DNA from 2 places in the Methylobacterium sp. D48H genome. Region 1 is predicted to be linked to the other one. Evidence: riboswitches for the same ligand, from Rfam matches in the RefSeq annotation. Region 1 holds a riboswitch; the other holds the start of a gene.
What was found. A riboswitch is a leader RNA that binds a small molecule or an ion and turns the genes downstream of it on or off. The one in region 1 is predicted to bind thiamine pyrophosphate.

Region 1 (7,654 bases):
TCGCGTCGAGGATCGGTGCGTCGTCGTCCGAGGTCGGGCGGTACCCGCTCCAGACCGCCTCCACCTCCATCTCCTCGATGCCGGGTAGCACCCGGCGGGCACCCTCCAGCAGGGCGTAGAGTCCGCCCGCGGTGACGCCGGGACGGAAGCCGCAATCCTCCACGGTCGCGCCCACGACGAGTTGGCCGTCGCTCTTCGGGGCCATGTGGACCTGCTCGGTCCAGACCATCCGCGCCAGGGTACCGGTCCGAGCGGTGGTGCGCAGGGCCAGGGACTGGCCCTTCAGCGGGCGGACCGGAAGGGCGAGCGCGTCGGGCAGCAGGCCGCCCTCCCCGCTCCAGGCGCCGGAGGCGAGGATGACGGTCTCGGCCGCGACGACGCGGTCGCCGGCGCGGATCCCGGTCACGCGGCCACCCGACCAGTCCAGGGCGGTGACGGGGGTCCGCTCAACCAGGATCGCGCCGGCGCGGCGGCAGGCCTCGGTAAGGGCGTCCATGACCAGACGGGGATCGATCTGATGGTCGAGCGGGCAGTGGATCCCGGCGGTGACGGAGGGGCGCAGGCCCGGCTCCAGGCGCCGGACCTCGCTGCCCGGCAGCCACGTGGCCTCGAGCCCCGAGCGGCGCTGAAGGTCGAAGCGGAAGCGCAGGCGCTCGACCTCGTCGCGGCCGACCGCCAGCACCAGGGTGCCGTCGGCGCGGTAGTCGATCGCCCGGCCGGACTCGGCCTCCAGGGCGTCGCGGAACGCGGGCCAGAGCCGCAGCGAGTCCAGGGCGAGCGGCAGCAGCGGATCGGAGCCCGGCTCGTGCTCGGCGGCCGGGGCCAGCATGCCGGTGGCCGCGAGGCTCGCGCCCGCCCCGATCGTGTCCCGCTCCAGCACCGTCACGGCGCGGCCGGCCCGGGCGAGGCGCCACGCGATCGACAGCCCGATCAGCCCGCCGCCGACCACGGCGACGTCCGTCCGCGCCGGAAGGGTCGCCGGCGCGACGCTGCCGTCCGGGTTGCGGCGGCGGCCGATCGGTGAGGCGGGTCGGTCGAGGGGCACAATCATCTCCGCGGATTGCCGTCGCGGAGATCGGGCCGTGCGCTTCGGTGAGAAGCTGTGGCCTGCCTTTCAGGCGGCCGCGGTCCAATCCCTACGCCGGTATGAGCCGGATCAGGTTCGAAGGATTTCCGCGCCGCAGGTCCTGACGGACGTGCCAGCGGTTTCTCAGCCCCTTGCCGGGGATCTCCCTGGAACAGACGCAGATGTGGCTCCCCGGCCGCTGCCGGTCAACCCCGCGCCGCGACCATCCGGGCGTTCCCGCGACAATCCGATGATCCCGGTGACGATCTGGACACCAAGCGGAGCGGAATCGGCGCGCGCGCCGCGGCGGCGGCCGCGATCGCGCACCATCCCTTCACCGGTCTGGCCTCTCATCACCGGGATTCCGGAACGTCTCCGGTCGCCGGCACTCCACGTCACGGGCGGACTCGCGTGCGCGCAATCCTATTGATCTGCCTGCTCGGCTTCCTCGGTGTCACGGCCGCCTTGAAGCTGCGCGACGGCATGAGGCCGGCGCCGGTGGCCCTCGCCGTCACGCCGCCGCCGGAGCCCGTTCCCGCAGTCGACGCCGCCGGCGTGGCCCTCCAGGCCGGGCGCAACGGCCACTTCTTCGTCAATGCGCTGTTGGACGGCCGCTCGCTGCCGATGATGGTCGATACGGGGGCGAGCGCCTGCGCGTTCTCCGAGGAGGATGCCGCGCGGATCGGGATCCGGGTCACTCCGGCCGATTTCACCCGCGTCTGGAACACCGCGAACGGCACGGTCCGCGTGGCGCCGATCCGGATCGCCATCGTGCAGATCGGATCGATCACGGTGCGGGACGTCGATGCGGTCGTGATCCCGCGCGGGCTCCTGTCGACGAGTTTGCTGGGCATGTCGTTCCTCAGGCGTCTGCGCGATTTCGGCATCTCCGGCAGCACGATGACGCTCCGGGGCTGAAGCGGCCGGAGATCAACGCTGATCTGTCTGGCCGAGGCGCTCCTGTGGGGGGGGCCCCCAAGCTTGCACCACGGGATCGGCTGCGGGCCCAACGCCCGCGCCGATGACCTACGGCGTTCGGGCCTCGTGCCAGCCCGATGGCGGGCGTCTCCTGATCCGCTCGATCAGTCTATCGATTGCATGTATTTCCAATTATGAGACCATGAAGCCGGAGTATTTATATACAAATCGACGATTGTCTGTCCTGACGGATATTTAATCTAAATTTTGCCGAAGGATATGTTTGTTTTGTCAGCGCATTACGGCAATGCTAGGAGCCTGCATGACTGCGCATCCGACACGTGAGCGCGCGATGGGACGGCTTCGGCATGAAGAATCGCGGATCGACGATCTGTTTGTCCATGATCGTGAAGGACGAGGCCCACGTTATTCGGCGTTGCCTCGATTCTGTTCGTCCGATCATCGATCATTGGATCGTCGTCGATACCGGCTCGACGGACGGGACCCAGGATGTTGTCCGCGCCGCGCTCGCGGACATACCGGGTGCCCTGGTCGAGCGCTCCTGGGTCGACTTCGCCTTCAATCGGAACGAGGCCTTGAAACTCGCGCGGCGTCACGCGCAGTACGCATTGATCATCGACGCCGACGATGAGCTGATCATCCCGGCGGACTTCACGATGCCGAAGCTGCGTGCGCCCGGCTATCGGTTCGAGATCATCGACGCGCACACGCGGTACTGGCGCAACCAGCTGGTCAGCACCCGGGAGAACTGGCGTTACCGGGGCGTCCTGCACGAATTCCTCAGCTGCCCCGGCGTGACAGAGACACCGATCCTCCCCCTCGCGATGCGTCGGGGCGACGACGGTGCCCGCCACCGCGACGCGACGGCGGACGCGCGGGATATCGCCGTCCTCGAGAAGGCGCTGGCGGTCGAGACGGACCCCTTCATGATCGCCCGGTACACGATGTACCTCGGCACCACCTACGACGCCGCCGGCGAGTACCGGAAAGCGCTCGCCTGCTTCCTGAAGCGGGCCGATCTCGGCGGATGGGACGAGGAGGTCTATTTCAACCTGCTGATGGCCGCGGTGAACGCGGAGCGCCTCGACGAGCCGGAGGACAGGGTGCTGCAGCTCTACGAGCGCGCCACCGCAATCCGTCCGGGGCGGGCGGAGGCGCGCCACGGGGCCAGCCGATTCTGCAGGCTGAGGAAGCGGTTCGCGGAAGGCTATCGTTACGCCGAGGCGGGCCTGGCGCTCGAGCTTCCGAGCGAGGGCATCTCCCTGAACCCGTGGGTCTACGAGTACGGCTTGCTCGACGAGTTCGCCCTCAACGCGTACCACAGCGGCCAGTTCAGCGCCTGCGGACATGCCTGCCTGAAGATCCTCGAGCGGGCGCATGTCCCGCGGGAGGTCGCCATACGCGCCGGCGCCCTGGCCCGGGACGTGATGGCGCAGATGATCGATCCGGTCTGGGGTTGCCGGCACACGCCCTACGCTCTGCCGTTCGTGCCGACGTGGTGAACGCGCACCGCGCGGATCGGCTGCGGGCCTCAGATCGCGGCTTATCTCCGTGAGCGCCGCGTGACGTCGGGACCGATCAAAGGGCCGCTCAGCTGGACTTGCGCGGGCGCAGGAATTTCGGCCGGAACACCGCCATGGGCTCGTCGAAGCCGTTGAGCCGGTGCTCTCCCATTGGGATCGGGTCTCCCCAGAGGAAGTCCACGAAGGGCTTCGACATCAGCAGCGGCTCGCCGAGGGCGCGGTTCAGCTGCGCGATGCGGCTCGCGAGGTTCACGTCGCGGCCGATCACCGTGAAGTCGAGGCGTGAGCCGGACCCGACATTGCCGTAGGCGGCCTCGCCGTGGTGGAGCGCGATGCCGGCGGCCACCGGCACCGGGAACTGGTGTAGGGCGTTCGCCTCGTCGAGGGCCGCCAGGGCGTGCTGGGCCGCCGTGAGCGCGCCCTTGGCCGCGCCGCCCAGATCGTCGCCGGTTTCCCGGAAGATCGCCAGCAGGCCGTCGCCGAGATACTTCAGGACCTCGCCGCCCTCACGCTCGATCGGCGGCACGAGGCAGTCGAAGAACACGTTGAGCAGGCCCACCGCCTCCTCCGGCGTCATGTCGGCGGTGGTGCGGGTGTAGTCGCGCATGTCGGCGAACAGGATCGCCGAGCGGATCCGGGTCACCTGCCCGCGGCGGATGTCGCCGGCCAGGATCGCCCGGTGCGGCTCGTCGCCGACATAGAGCCGGAGCACGTGGTCGAGCTGCTTGTTGAGGACGCGCATCTCCATCACGGCCGCCAGCGCCGGCATGACGAAGCGGAGGATCGCGATGTCGTCGTCCCGGAACCCCTCGGGGGCCCGCGTGGCGAAGGTGATGCCGTTCTGCGTGCCGTTCGTGAAGAACAGGGGCGCGACGACGTAGTGGGTGTAGCCGCCGGCCTTCAGGTCGGGAACGATCGCGTAGGCGTCGTCCGGGGTCTTCGACAGGTCGAGGATCAGCCACTCGCCGGTCTCGTGGACCGTGTGGAACGGGCTGTTGAGGTACGCGTCCGTCGAGCGGGCCCCGTGGGGGAACAGCCGCACGGTGGTGCCGCCGTCGCGGGTCCAGATTCGGCCGACTCCGGCATATTCCGAGTGCAGGGTGTCGATCGCCGTGGAGGCCCGGTCCACCGGCACGCCGATCGCGATCAGGCGCTCGGCGAGCCCGGCCAGCATCTCCTCGGCGTTGGGCATCCGCGCGCCCTCGCCGAGAAGCCAGTCGCGGATGCCCACGGAGGGCTGGAGCGCGCCGAAGGGCACGTCGTCGGCCTCCGAGCCGTCCGCGAAGGCCGTCGGGGATCCGGGCGTTGGCGGGCGGCGTTCGAGCATGGCGCCAGACTGGATGCCGCGCGGCACCGTGGCAACGCGGGCGACGGGGAAGCGCCGCGCGGTTCGCGGCGCGGGCTCAGTTGTCCAAGAAGCTCCTGAGCTTCCGGCTGCGCGAGGGATGCTTCAGCTTCCGCAGCGCCTTCGCCTCGATCTGGCGGATGCGCTCGCGGGTCACCGAGAACTGCTGGCCGACTTCCTCCAGGGTGTGGTCGGTGTTCATGCCGATGCCGAAGCGCATGCGCAGCACGCGCTCCTCGCGGGGCGTGAGCGAGGCGAGCACGCGCGTCGTGGTCTCGCGCAGGTTCGACTGGATCGCCGCGTCGATCGGCAGGACGACGTTCTTGTCCTCGATGAAGTCGCCGAGGTGGCTGTCCTCCTCGTCGCCGATAGGCGTCTCGAGGGAGATCGGCTCCTTGGCGATCTTCAGGACCTTGCGGACCTTCTCCAGCGGCATGGCCAGCTTCTCGGCCAACTCCTCCGGGGTCGGCTCGCGGCCGATCTCGTGCAGCATCTGGCGCGACGTGCGGACGATCTTGTTGATCGTCTCGATCATGTGCACCGGGATGCGGATGGTCCGGGCCTGGTCGGCGATCGAGCGGGTGATCGCCTGCCGGATCCACCACGTGGCGTAGGTCGAGAACTTGTAGCCGCGGCGGTACTCGAACTTGTCGACCGCCTTCATCAGGCCGATGTTGCCCTCCTGGATCAGGTCCAGGAACTGCAGGCCGCGGTTCGTGTACTTCTTGGCGATCGAGATCACGAGGCGCAGGTTCGCCTCGATCATCTCCTTCTTGGCCTGCCGGGCCTCGCGCTCGCCCTTCTGGACCATGTTGACGATGCGGCGGTACTCGCCGATCTCCAGGCCCGTCTCCGAGGCGAGGTCGAGGATCTGCGCGCGCAGCTCCGCCACCTGCCTCGAGCCGCGCTCGACCAGGTTCTTCCAGCCCTTGCCGCCGAGCGTACCGACGCGCTCCATCCAGTTCGGATCGAGCTCGTAGCCCTGGTAGTGGCGCAGGAACTCGTCGCGGGCCACGCCGTGGCTCTCGGCGAAGCGCATCAGCCGGCCCTCGTGGCCGATCAGCTGCTTGTTGATCGAGTAGAGCTGGCCGACCAGCGCCTCGATGCGGTTGTTGTTCAGAGACAGGGACTTCACGTCGGCGACGACGATGTCCTTCAGCTCGATCTGCTTCTGGTTCTGGGCCGGGGTGTTCTGCTCGCCGGCGGCCTTGCGCTCGGTGCCCTCGATCTGGAACTTGCGCAGCTTGCGGTAGTTCGCGGCGATCGCGTCGAAGGTCTCGAGGACCCGCGGCTTGATCTCCGCCTCCATGGCGGCAAGCGAGACGTTGTTCTCGAGGTCGTCCTCGTCGTCGCCACCCTCCGGCGGCGCGGGCGGCTCCGCGTCGTCCCCGCCATCCTCGCCCTCGGCGATCTGCGGCGCGTTCTTGCCGTCCGGGCCCGCGTAGGTCGCCTCGAGGTCGATGATGTCGCGCAGGAGAACCTTGCCCTCCACGAGCTCGTCCCGCCAGATGATGATCGCCTGGAAGGTCAGCGGGCTCTCGCAGAGACCCGCGATCATCGCCTCGCGGCCGGCCTCGATGCGCTTGGCGATGGCGATCTCGCCCTCGCGGGACAGGAGCTCCACCGAGCCCATCTCGCGCAGGTACATGCGCACCGGATCGTCGGTGCGGTCGGTCGGCTCCTTGGTGGTCGTGGCGACCGCGACGGCGCGCGCCGGCGCGACCTCGGCGACCTCGCCGCCCTCGGCCTCCTCCTCCTCGCCGTCCGCGGCCTTCTCGCCCGCGGCCTCGTCGGTCTCCTCGGCCTCGACGACGTTGATGCCCATCTCGGAGAGCTGCGAGAGCACGTCCTCGAGCTGGTCCGGATCGGACTGCCCCTCGGGCAGGACCTCGTTGACCTCCTCGTAGGTCACGTAGCCGCGCTTCTTGGCGAGCTTGACCATCCGCTTGACCGAAGCATCCGTCAGGTCGAGGAGCGGCCCGTCGGTCTGCTGCTCGGGGGCAGCGTCCGTCTCGTCCCGTTCCGTTGCCTTCGTCGCCATGATCAGCCTATTGTTTCGCACGCGGCGCGTAGCGGAGGCCCCGATGAGGCCAGTCCACGCCGTCGGCGCCGCTGTATGAGATCGGCGCCGGATCGCTCCGGTCGCCGTGAGTCGTCGGTTTCCGTATGCAAGCCCGAGGCTTGACCGATTGTTAACTATGGCGGGACACGTCACCCCGCCACCGCCATGACACAGGCATCACACGGCCGTCGAGTCGCTCGACACCGGTGCATCGGCCTCCGCCTCGGCGGCGATGACGGTTTCCAGCCTCGCCTTCACTTCGCAGAGCCATGCCCACCCGGCATCGGTCGGATCGTCCTCAAACGCCTGCCGTGCTTCGCGAAGTTCGCTATGTAGCGCTCCTGCCTGCCGGTGCAAGATCATCGCCTGTCGGAGCGCGTCTGCGCGGTGGGCAGGATCGGCGTGCGGGGCCAGGGTCGTGCGGTCCCGCGAGCGGGCCAGGGCGAGGATTCGGTCGGCCGCCCCAGCGAGTCCGGCGCGGTTGATGCGGTTCTGCAACACCTCGGGCGCCGCGTGCTCGTCCTCGGCCGCGCAGGCCAGCAGGACCGACAGCAGCGCCCGGGCGTCGGGATCGGCGAAGTCGAGCTCGGCCGCCTCCTCGCCGAACTCCGCCATCATCTCGGGATGGGCCAACAGGGTGCCGACGATCACCGCCTCACGCACCGGGGCGGCGCCCGTGAAGCCCGCCGAGGCCGTCACCGAGGGACTCGGGCTCCCGG
Region 2 (7,654 bases), on a different contig from region 1:
TGATCGACCGCGCGCTCAAGGTGCCGCGCTTTGTCCACGATCGTCCCGGATCAGCCGGTCGACAGACACCCGGAGAAGCCCGTCGATGTGCCGCTGGATCGCCTATGCGGGACGCACCATCCCGCTGGAGCACTACGTCACCGAGCCGTCCCACAGCCTCGTCTCGCAGAGCATCGCGGCGCTCGAATCGACCGCGGCGACCAACGGCGACGGGTTCGGGCTCGGCTGGTACGGCGATCACCCGGAGCCCGGCCGGTACCGCGAGGTCCAGCCCGCCTGGTCGGACGACAACCTGCGCTACCTGTGCCGGCACCTGCACTCGCACCTGTTCTTCGCGCACGTGCGCGCCGCGACCGGCACGCCGATCACCCGGCCGAACTGCCATCCCTTCGCCTGCGGTCCGTGGCTGTTCATGCACAACGGCTATATCGGCGACTGGAGCCGCCTGCGGCGCCCGGTCGAGGCGCTGATCCCGGACGAGCTGTACCCGTCGCGCGCGGGGACCACCGATTCCGAGGCGATCTTCCTCGGGCTGCTGGGCTGCGGCCTGATGGGACCGGGGCCGCGCCGCGATCCTGTCGAGGCGACGGCGCGCGCGCTCGCGCGCCTCACGGATCTCGCCGGGCCGCATCCGTTCCGGTTCACCGCGGCGCTGGCCGACGGGCGCGATCTCTACGCGTTCCGCTACGCCGCGAACGACAAGGCGAACTCGCTCTACTACCGCGCTTCGGAGGGCGGCGTGGTCGTCGCCTCGGAGCCGCTCGACCGGGACCACGGCACTTGGACGACGGTCGCCGAGAACAGCGTGCTCGTCGCGCGGCGGGACGCGCCGGTGGAGATCCTGTCGCTGGCGCAGTTCGGCCTGACCGCGCCGCCGGTCGATGACTCGGTCCGCCGGCTGCGCGCCTGAGCGACTCCGCTCAGGCGACGCGGGAGAGGCTGCCGCTCTGCGAACCCTGCGTGCTGCGGGCGGAATCGTAGGCGCGATTGCGCAGGGCGGTCTCGCTCGGGAGCTGGTCGATCACGTTGCCGGACGACGGATCGACCACTTGGAACACGATCGAGCTGGTGTCCGGATCCTGGATGTACCGCGCCTTGCCGCCGTTCGTGCCGATGTCGAGCTTCACCGCGGGCTCGAGCGGCTTGGCGGAAGTCTCGGGCTCGGGCGCCTGCTGGGTCACGGCGGCGGCGGCCGTCGCTCCGAGCGCGTCGAGGCCCTGCGGCCCCGGCGTCGTGGATGTCAGCGTTCGGATCTCCATCGCCGGTCTCCTGCGATCCTGTGATCGAAGGATTGAGGCGCGGTCCTGCCTAATCGTTCCTTAATGGCGATCGCCGGTCCACCGGATGATGCGGCGGGATCGGAGATGCGATGAACATCGCGTTACCGGGGCGACACAAATCTGTGCTGAATTTTCTCCTGGGTCGACTCGGCGCCCAGCCGGTTCGTCTTCCCGCGACGGGACCGCGGCCCGCCCCGCGCAGCGTGGAGCACGCGATGTACAGGATCTCGGCGATGCTCGTCTTGGCGACGAGTCCCGCGCTCGCCGCGCCGGCCGCGGCTGGCGATCCGGGTACGCGCGCGCCGTTCATCCGCGAGCACCGCTGCGCCGTCGCGGAGCGGCTCGACGCCATCCACAGGCGCGGGCCGGTCGACGTCTCGCGCGACCGCTTCATCGTCGTGGCGCCGCACGGACAGGCGCAGCGCTACGTCCAGTGCATCTTCCAGGATCGGGATACGCGGATGTTCTGCGAGGCCGCGTCGGGCGCCTACGGACCACCCGGCCGAAGGCGCCTGCGGCTGGATGCGACGGCACGGCAGGCGCTGGCGGCGCTCGGATACGTCCAGGCGGACCCGGCGGAGAACTTCGCGCGCCTCGTGGAGCTGGGATCGCCGCCCGACATGGGCATCGCCGCGGATCTGATGCTCGCGGCGCTGCACGATGCCTACGGCGCCCGCCCGGGCGACATTCTCGATATCGAGGCCCCGTACGGCGGAACGACGGGGCTGCGCTGCGGCGCGCCCGAATCCTGAGCGGACCGGGCGCGCCGCCGTCTCACTCGGCGGCGTCGACGTAGAGCTTGCCGCCCTCGGCCAGGAATTCCTGCGACTTCGCCCGCATGCCGGCCTCGGCCTCGGCCTTCGACATCGCGGGCGCCGCGCCCACGACCTCGCCGGCCTCCTCCATCGCCAGCACCTCGGCGCGCAGGTCCTGCGTGATCTTCATCGAGCAGAATTTCGGCCCGCACATCGAGCAGAAATGCGCGACCTTGTGGGCGTCCTTCGGCAGGGTCTCGTCGTGGAAGCGCCGGGCGGTATCCGGATCGAGGCCCAGGTTGAACTGGTCCTCCCAGCGGAAGTCGAACCGGGCGCGGCTGAGCGCGTCGTCCCGGAGCTGCGCGGCGGGATGCCCCTTGGCGAGGTCGGCGGCGTGGGCGGCGATCTTGTAAGTGATGACGCCGGTCTTCACGTCGTCCCGGTCCGGCAGGCCGAGATGCTCCTTCGGGGTGACGTAGCAGAGCATCGCGGTGCCGAACCAGCCGATCATGGCGGCGCCGATGCCCGAGGTGATGTGATCGTAGCCCGGGGCGATGTCGGTGGTCAGCGGGCCGAGGGTGTAGAACGGCGCCTCGCCGCACTCCTTCAGCTGCTTCTCCATGTTGACCTTGATCTTGTGCATCGGCACGTGGCCGGGGCCTTCGATCATCACCTGGCAGCCCTTGTCCCAGGCGACCTTGGTCAGCTCGCCGAGCGTCTCCAGCTCGCCGAACTGCGCGGCGTCGTTGGCGTCGGCGATCGAGCCCGGGCGCAGGCCGTCGCCCAGGGAGAACGAGACGTCGTAGGCCCGCATGATGTCGCAGATCTCGTCGAACCGCTCGTAGAGGAACGATTCCCGGTGCCCGGCCAGGCACCAGCGCGCCATGATCGAGCCTCCGCGGGAGACGATGCCGGTGACGCGCCGGGCGGTCAGCGGCACGTGGGCGAGCCGCACGCCGGCATGGATCGTGAAGTAGTCGATGCCCTGCTCGGCCTGCTCGATCAGCGTGTCCTTGAAGACCTCCCAGTCGAGCTTGAGCGGGTCGCCGCCGACCTTCTCCAGCGCCTGGTAGATCGGCACTGTGCCGATCGGGACCGGGCTGTTGCGGATGATCCACGAGCGGATGTTGTGGATGTTGCGGCCGGTGGACAGGTCCATGACCGTGTCGGCGCCCCAGCGGATCGACCAGACGAGCTTCTCGACCTCGTCGGCGGCCGAGGAGGTCACGGCGGAGTTGCCGATGTTGGCGTTGATCTTGACCAGGAAGTTCCGGCCGATCGCCATCGGCTCCAGCTCGGTGTGGTTGATGTTGGCCGGGATGATCGCCCGGCCGCGGGCGATCTCATCGCGCACGAATTCCGGGGTGATGAAGGGCGGGACCGAGGCCCCGAAGCTCTGGCCGTCCGCGAGCGCGGCCTCGGCGCCCGCGAGCATGGCCTCGCGGCAGACGTTCTCGCGATGGGCGACGTAGATCATCTCCTCGGTGATGATCCCCGCGCGGGCGAACTCGTACTGGGTCACCATCTGGCCCGGGGCCGCCTTGCGGATGGTCCGCTCGGCGGGGCAGGGGGCCACGAGCTTGTCGCCCGCGAAGGCGTTATCCTCGGGCTTCACCGCCCGCGGCGCGACGGCCGCGTAACCGCGGGCCGCGACCCAGGGCTCGCGCACGCCGGGAAGGCCGGCGTTGAGGTCGATGCGGGCATCGGTCTCGGTGTAGGGGCCCGACGGGTCGTAGACCCGCACCGGCTCCTCCTTCGGATCGGAGAGGACGATCTCGCGATAGGGAACGCGGATGTCCGGCCGCCCGGCCGGGTTCGCGTACGCCTTGCGCGATCCAGTGACCGGACCCGTGGTCACGGTCTCGGGGCTGCCTTTCACGTCCTTCGGGAGAACGGGTGCGTTCATCGTGGGCCTCTCCTCGTGCTGGAGCGGTCCGGTCCACGCGATGGCCGAGATGAGATGAGGTCGCGCGAGATGCGACCGCAGGTTCCCGTCCCTCCGCCGGTATGAGCCGGATCAGGTTCAAGGGTCAGGGCAGCGTGCCCAATCTCAGCCCTCTTCAGGGCCCCCCTCGGAATGGTTCCAGACTCGGGCCCGCGGGCCGCTTTGTCAATGCTGACCGGCCGCCCTAGAAAACACATCCCCGAAACCGTTCGTCCGAACGCACGCGTCCTCCGGTACTTAATCGCACCGCAATGCGCCTCATCGCCGGCCTCCTGCTCGCCGCGCTCCTCCTCTGCGGGCTGGCCTGCGCCGCGCTCGCGCTCGGGCAGCGCCGGTTCCTCTATCCGGGCGCCTTCGGGCCGCAGAACCCGTGGACGATCCCGCCGGGCCTCGCGACGATCACGGTCGCGACCCCCGACGGCGAGACCCTGCACGGCCTGTGGCGGCCTCCGCGGCCGGGCTGCGGCGTCGTCGTGAGCTTCCACGGCAACGGGTCCCGCCCCGAGCCGCACGCGGCCCGCTTCGCCGCGGAGCCCTGGCGGGCGCGCGGCTGGGGCGTGCTCACTGTGGCCTATCGCGGCTATCCCGGCTCCACCGGCAGCCCCAGCGAGGACGGGCTGATCCGCGACGGGCTGGCGGCCGTCGAGGCCGCGCGGGCGCGGGCGCCCGACGCGCCGATCCTCCTCCACGGACACTCCCTCGGGGCCGCCGTGGCCGTGGCCGTCGCCGAACGGGTGCCGACGATCGGCCTGTACCTGGAGGCGCCGTTCGACTCGATGACCCACACCGTGCGGCTGCATGTCCCGCTAGCCCCGATCTGGCTCCTGCGCGACACGTACCGCTCGGATCTGCGCATCCGCGACGGGTCGGCGCCCGTGCTGATCGTGCAGGGCCGCGACGACACGGTGGTGCCGGCCAAGCTGGCGCGGAACCTCGCCGAGGCGGCCGGCCAGCGGGCGCGGATCGACGTGATCCCCGGGGACCACGTCTCCATCCTGGGGAGCCGGGATCGCGAGGCCGAGGCGCTGTTCGGACAGAGCGTCGGTCCGGCCTGCCCGCAACCGGTGGATCAGCAGGGGTAGGAGAGGGAGGCTCGCGTGGTCGGACGGCGCTCGCAGCGGCCTGCCCGCAACCGGTGGATCAGCAGGGGTAGGAGAGGGAGGCTCGCGTGGTCGGACGGCGCTCGCAGCGCTGGAGCGCCGAGGATCCGGACGCGCCGGGCGTCCCGGGCCCGCCGGACCCGGTCTGCCCCCTCTGCGAGCGCCCGATCCCGCGCCACGCCCGCTCCAGCCTCCATCACCTCACGCCGAAGCTGAAGGGCGGGACCCATCGCGGCACGGTCCGGCTGCACCAGATCTGCCACTCGGCGATCCACGCCCGCTACAGCGAGGCGGAGATCGCCAAGCGCCTCGCCGACGTCGAGGCCTTGCGCGCCGATCCGGAGATCGCGCGCTTCCTCGTCTGGGTCCGCGGCAAGCCCGACGATTTCCACGCCGCCACGCGCATGACCCGCGAGCGGAAGTCGGCGCGCCGCAAGATCTGACACCTGCCCGGCCGGCGTTTACCGGGCGTTCGTCACATCCGCAGGTGGCCGCCGCCCCGTTCCTTGCCGTCAACCCGAACCGGTCCAGGATCGCCCCGATCGCGAGGGTTGGGACGATGGCCGGGGTGGGTGATACGGGGGATCGGCTCGCCTGGGTCGATATCGCCAAGGGGATCTGCATCCTCCTGGTCGTCATGATGCATTCGGTCATCGGCACCGGCGAGGCCATGGGCGGCGAGGGCTTCCTCCACCCGGTCGTCGCCTTCGCGAAGCCGTTCCGGATCCCGGACTTCTTCCTGCTCTCCGGCCTGTTCGTGGGACGGGTGATCGACCGCGACTGGCGCCTGTTCTCCGACCGCCGGGTGGTCCACTTCGCCTATTTCTACCTGCTCTGGCTGGTGATCCAGTCGGTCGCCAAGTACGGCAAGATCGTCGGCGATGCCGGCCCCGCGGCCTTCGCGGCGCATCTCGCCCACGCGCTGATCGAGCCCTATTCCAGCCTCTGGTTCATTTACCTGCTCGCGGTGTTCTCGGTGGTCACCAAGGCCCTGCGCCGCGTGCCCGGCGGCGTGCTCCTCGCCGGCGCCGCCCTGCTGCAGATCGCCGACATCCGCAGCGAGTCGACCCTGATCGAGGAGTTCTGCGCCCGCTACGTCTACTTCGTCGCGGGCTACCTCTTCGCCGGGCGGATCTTCGCGCTCGCCGACGCGGCGCGCCGCCGCGTCCCACTCGCACTCTGCGGTTTGGCGGCCTGGGCGGTCCTGGAAGGCTGGCTCGCGCTGACCCCGTCGGGCCTGCCGGATCATCCGACCCTCGCCAGCCTGCCGCTGGTGAGCCTCGCCCTCGGCGGGGCCGGAGCCCTCGCGATCGTGGTGGCGGCGGCTCTCATCGGCCGCGCCGGCGGTCCGGCCGCCGAGGCGGTCCGGACCTGCGGCCAGCGCTCGATCGTGATCTACCTGGCCTTCTCGCTGCCGATGGCGGCGACGCGGGAGATCCTCGTGCGCACCGGCGCGATCACCGATATCGGCCTCGCGAGCCTGACCGTCATGGCGACGGCGGTGATCCTGCCGCTGGTGCTGGAGCGGCTGGTCCGCGGGACGGCGCTCGACCTGCTGTTCGTCCGGCCGCGCCTGTTCCGGCTGGCCGGGTCCGGGCCTAAGCCGAGCCCGGCCCTGCAGGCGACCTGAGGGACCTCAGCCGTCGAAGGCGATACCGATCCGCCGGCTGCGCCGCCACGCCACGGTGGCCGGGCGCGGTTCGGTGCCCGTGCTGACACGAAGCGCGAAGCGGTCCGGCACGGCCTGATCGTCCTCGACCTCGATCTGCGCGCCGACGTCGGTGGCGTCCCAGACCAGGCAGCTCACCTCGCCGCCGTCGAGCAGCACGGCGCCGAACGTGAAGGCGTTCTTCCGGAAGGTGCCGCGGCGATTCTCCGTCATCAGCTCCTCCGTCCCGTCTCGTGGCTCCGCGGAGCCGGACGATGCCGGATCGCGGTTAACAGGGCAAATACGTTCCCGTGCCTGCCCTGCTCGACCGAGATCAGTACTCGTCGGGATCACCCCGGTAGCGGCGTGGCCCCGGCCCGTAATCGTCGTCGTAGGAGCGGCGCGGCGGCGGGCGGTCGTAGTCGCGGCGGTCGCGGTAGGCGTCGCGCCGGTCGTCGTAGCCGTCATTTCGGTAGCCGCCCCCGCCGCCGTAGGCACCCCCGCCGCCACCGCCGTAGCCTCCGCCGCCGTAGCCCCCACCGCCGCCCGCGTTGATCCGCGGGGCGTACCAGCAGCTCTTCGCCTGGCCCGGCGCCGGATCGCCGAAGGTCTGGGTGTTGCAGGGCACGACGCCGCCCTGCGGGAACGGCCGGCCGTTCGTCCGGCCGGGCACGCCGTAATAGACGTTGGTGGGATAGGGCATCCGGCAGACGCCGCCCTCCTGCGCGCAGCCGACCAGGTTCACCGTGTCGAGCTGGTAGGCCTGGGCCGGGGCGGGTGCCAGCGCGCCGCCTCCCAGCGTGATGGCCCCGAAGGCCAGAGCGATCCGAATCTGCACGTCCCCGATTCCCCCGTGGTTTGCGGTGCGGGTGCCGAATAATCCGGTCGGCGGCTTCCGGCCAGCGGCCGCGCTCGCTATGGCGTCG

Region 2: linked by a shared signal. The riboswitch ahead of thiC (phosphomethylpyrimidine synthase ThiC) and the one ahead of thiO (glycine oxidase ThiO) in region 1 are both predicted to bind thiamine pyrophosphate.

The regions. Positions count from the first base shown of each region.
Region 1 covers NZ_JBKFAP010000001.1:238,800-246,453, forward strand. The annotation lists gene thiO (glycine oxidase ThiO) at 1-1,051, opposite strand, end outside; TPP riboswitch at 1,116-1,244, opposite strand; gene ACLBX8_RS01320 (retropepsin-like aspartic protease family protein) at 1,478-1,984, shown strand; gene ACLBX8_RS01325 (glycosyltransferase) at 2,386-3,507, shown strand; gene ACLBX8_RS01330 (adenylate/guanylate cyclase domain-containing protein) at 3,596-4,855, opposite strand; gene rpoD (RNA polymerase sigma factor RpoD) at 4,932-6,914, opposite strand; gene dnaG (DNA primase) at 7,113-7,654, opposite strand, start outside.
Region 2 covers NZ_JBKFAP010000007.1:65,840-73,493, forward strand. The annotation lists gene ACLBX8_RS14525 (class II glutamine amidotransferase) at 86-910, shown strand; gene ACLBX8_RS14530 (flagellar protein FlaG) at 921-1,259, opposite strand; gene ACLBX8_RS14535 (TY-Chap domain-containing protein) at 1,496-2,032, shown strand; gene thiC (phosphomethylpyrimidine synthase ThiC) at 2,055-3,941, opposite strand; TPP riboswitch at 4,013-4,118, opposite strand; gene ACLBX8_RS14545 (alpha/beta hydrolase) at 4,232-5,062, shown strand; gene ACLBX8_RS14550 (restriction endonuclease) at 5,149-5,523, shown strand; gene ACLBX8_RS14555 (acyltransferase family protein) at 5,640-6,710, shown strand; gene ACLBX8_RS14560 (hypothetical protein) at 6,717-6,962, opposite strand; gene ACLBX8_RS14565 (hypothetical protein) at 7,063-7,566, opposite strand.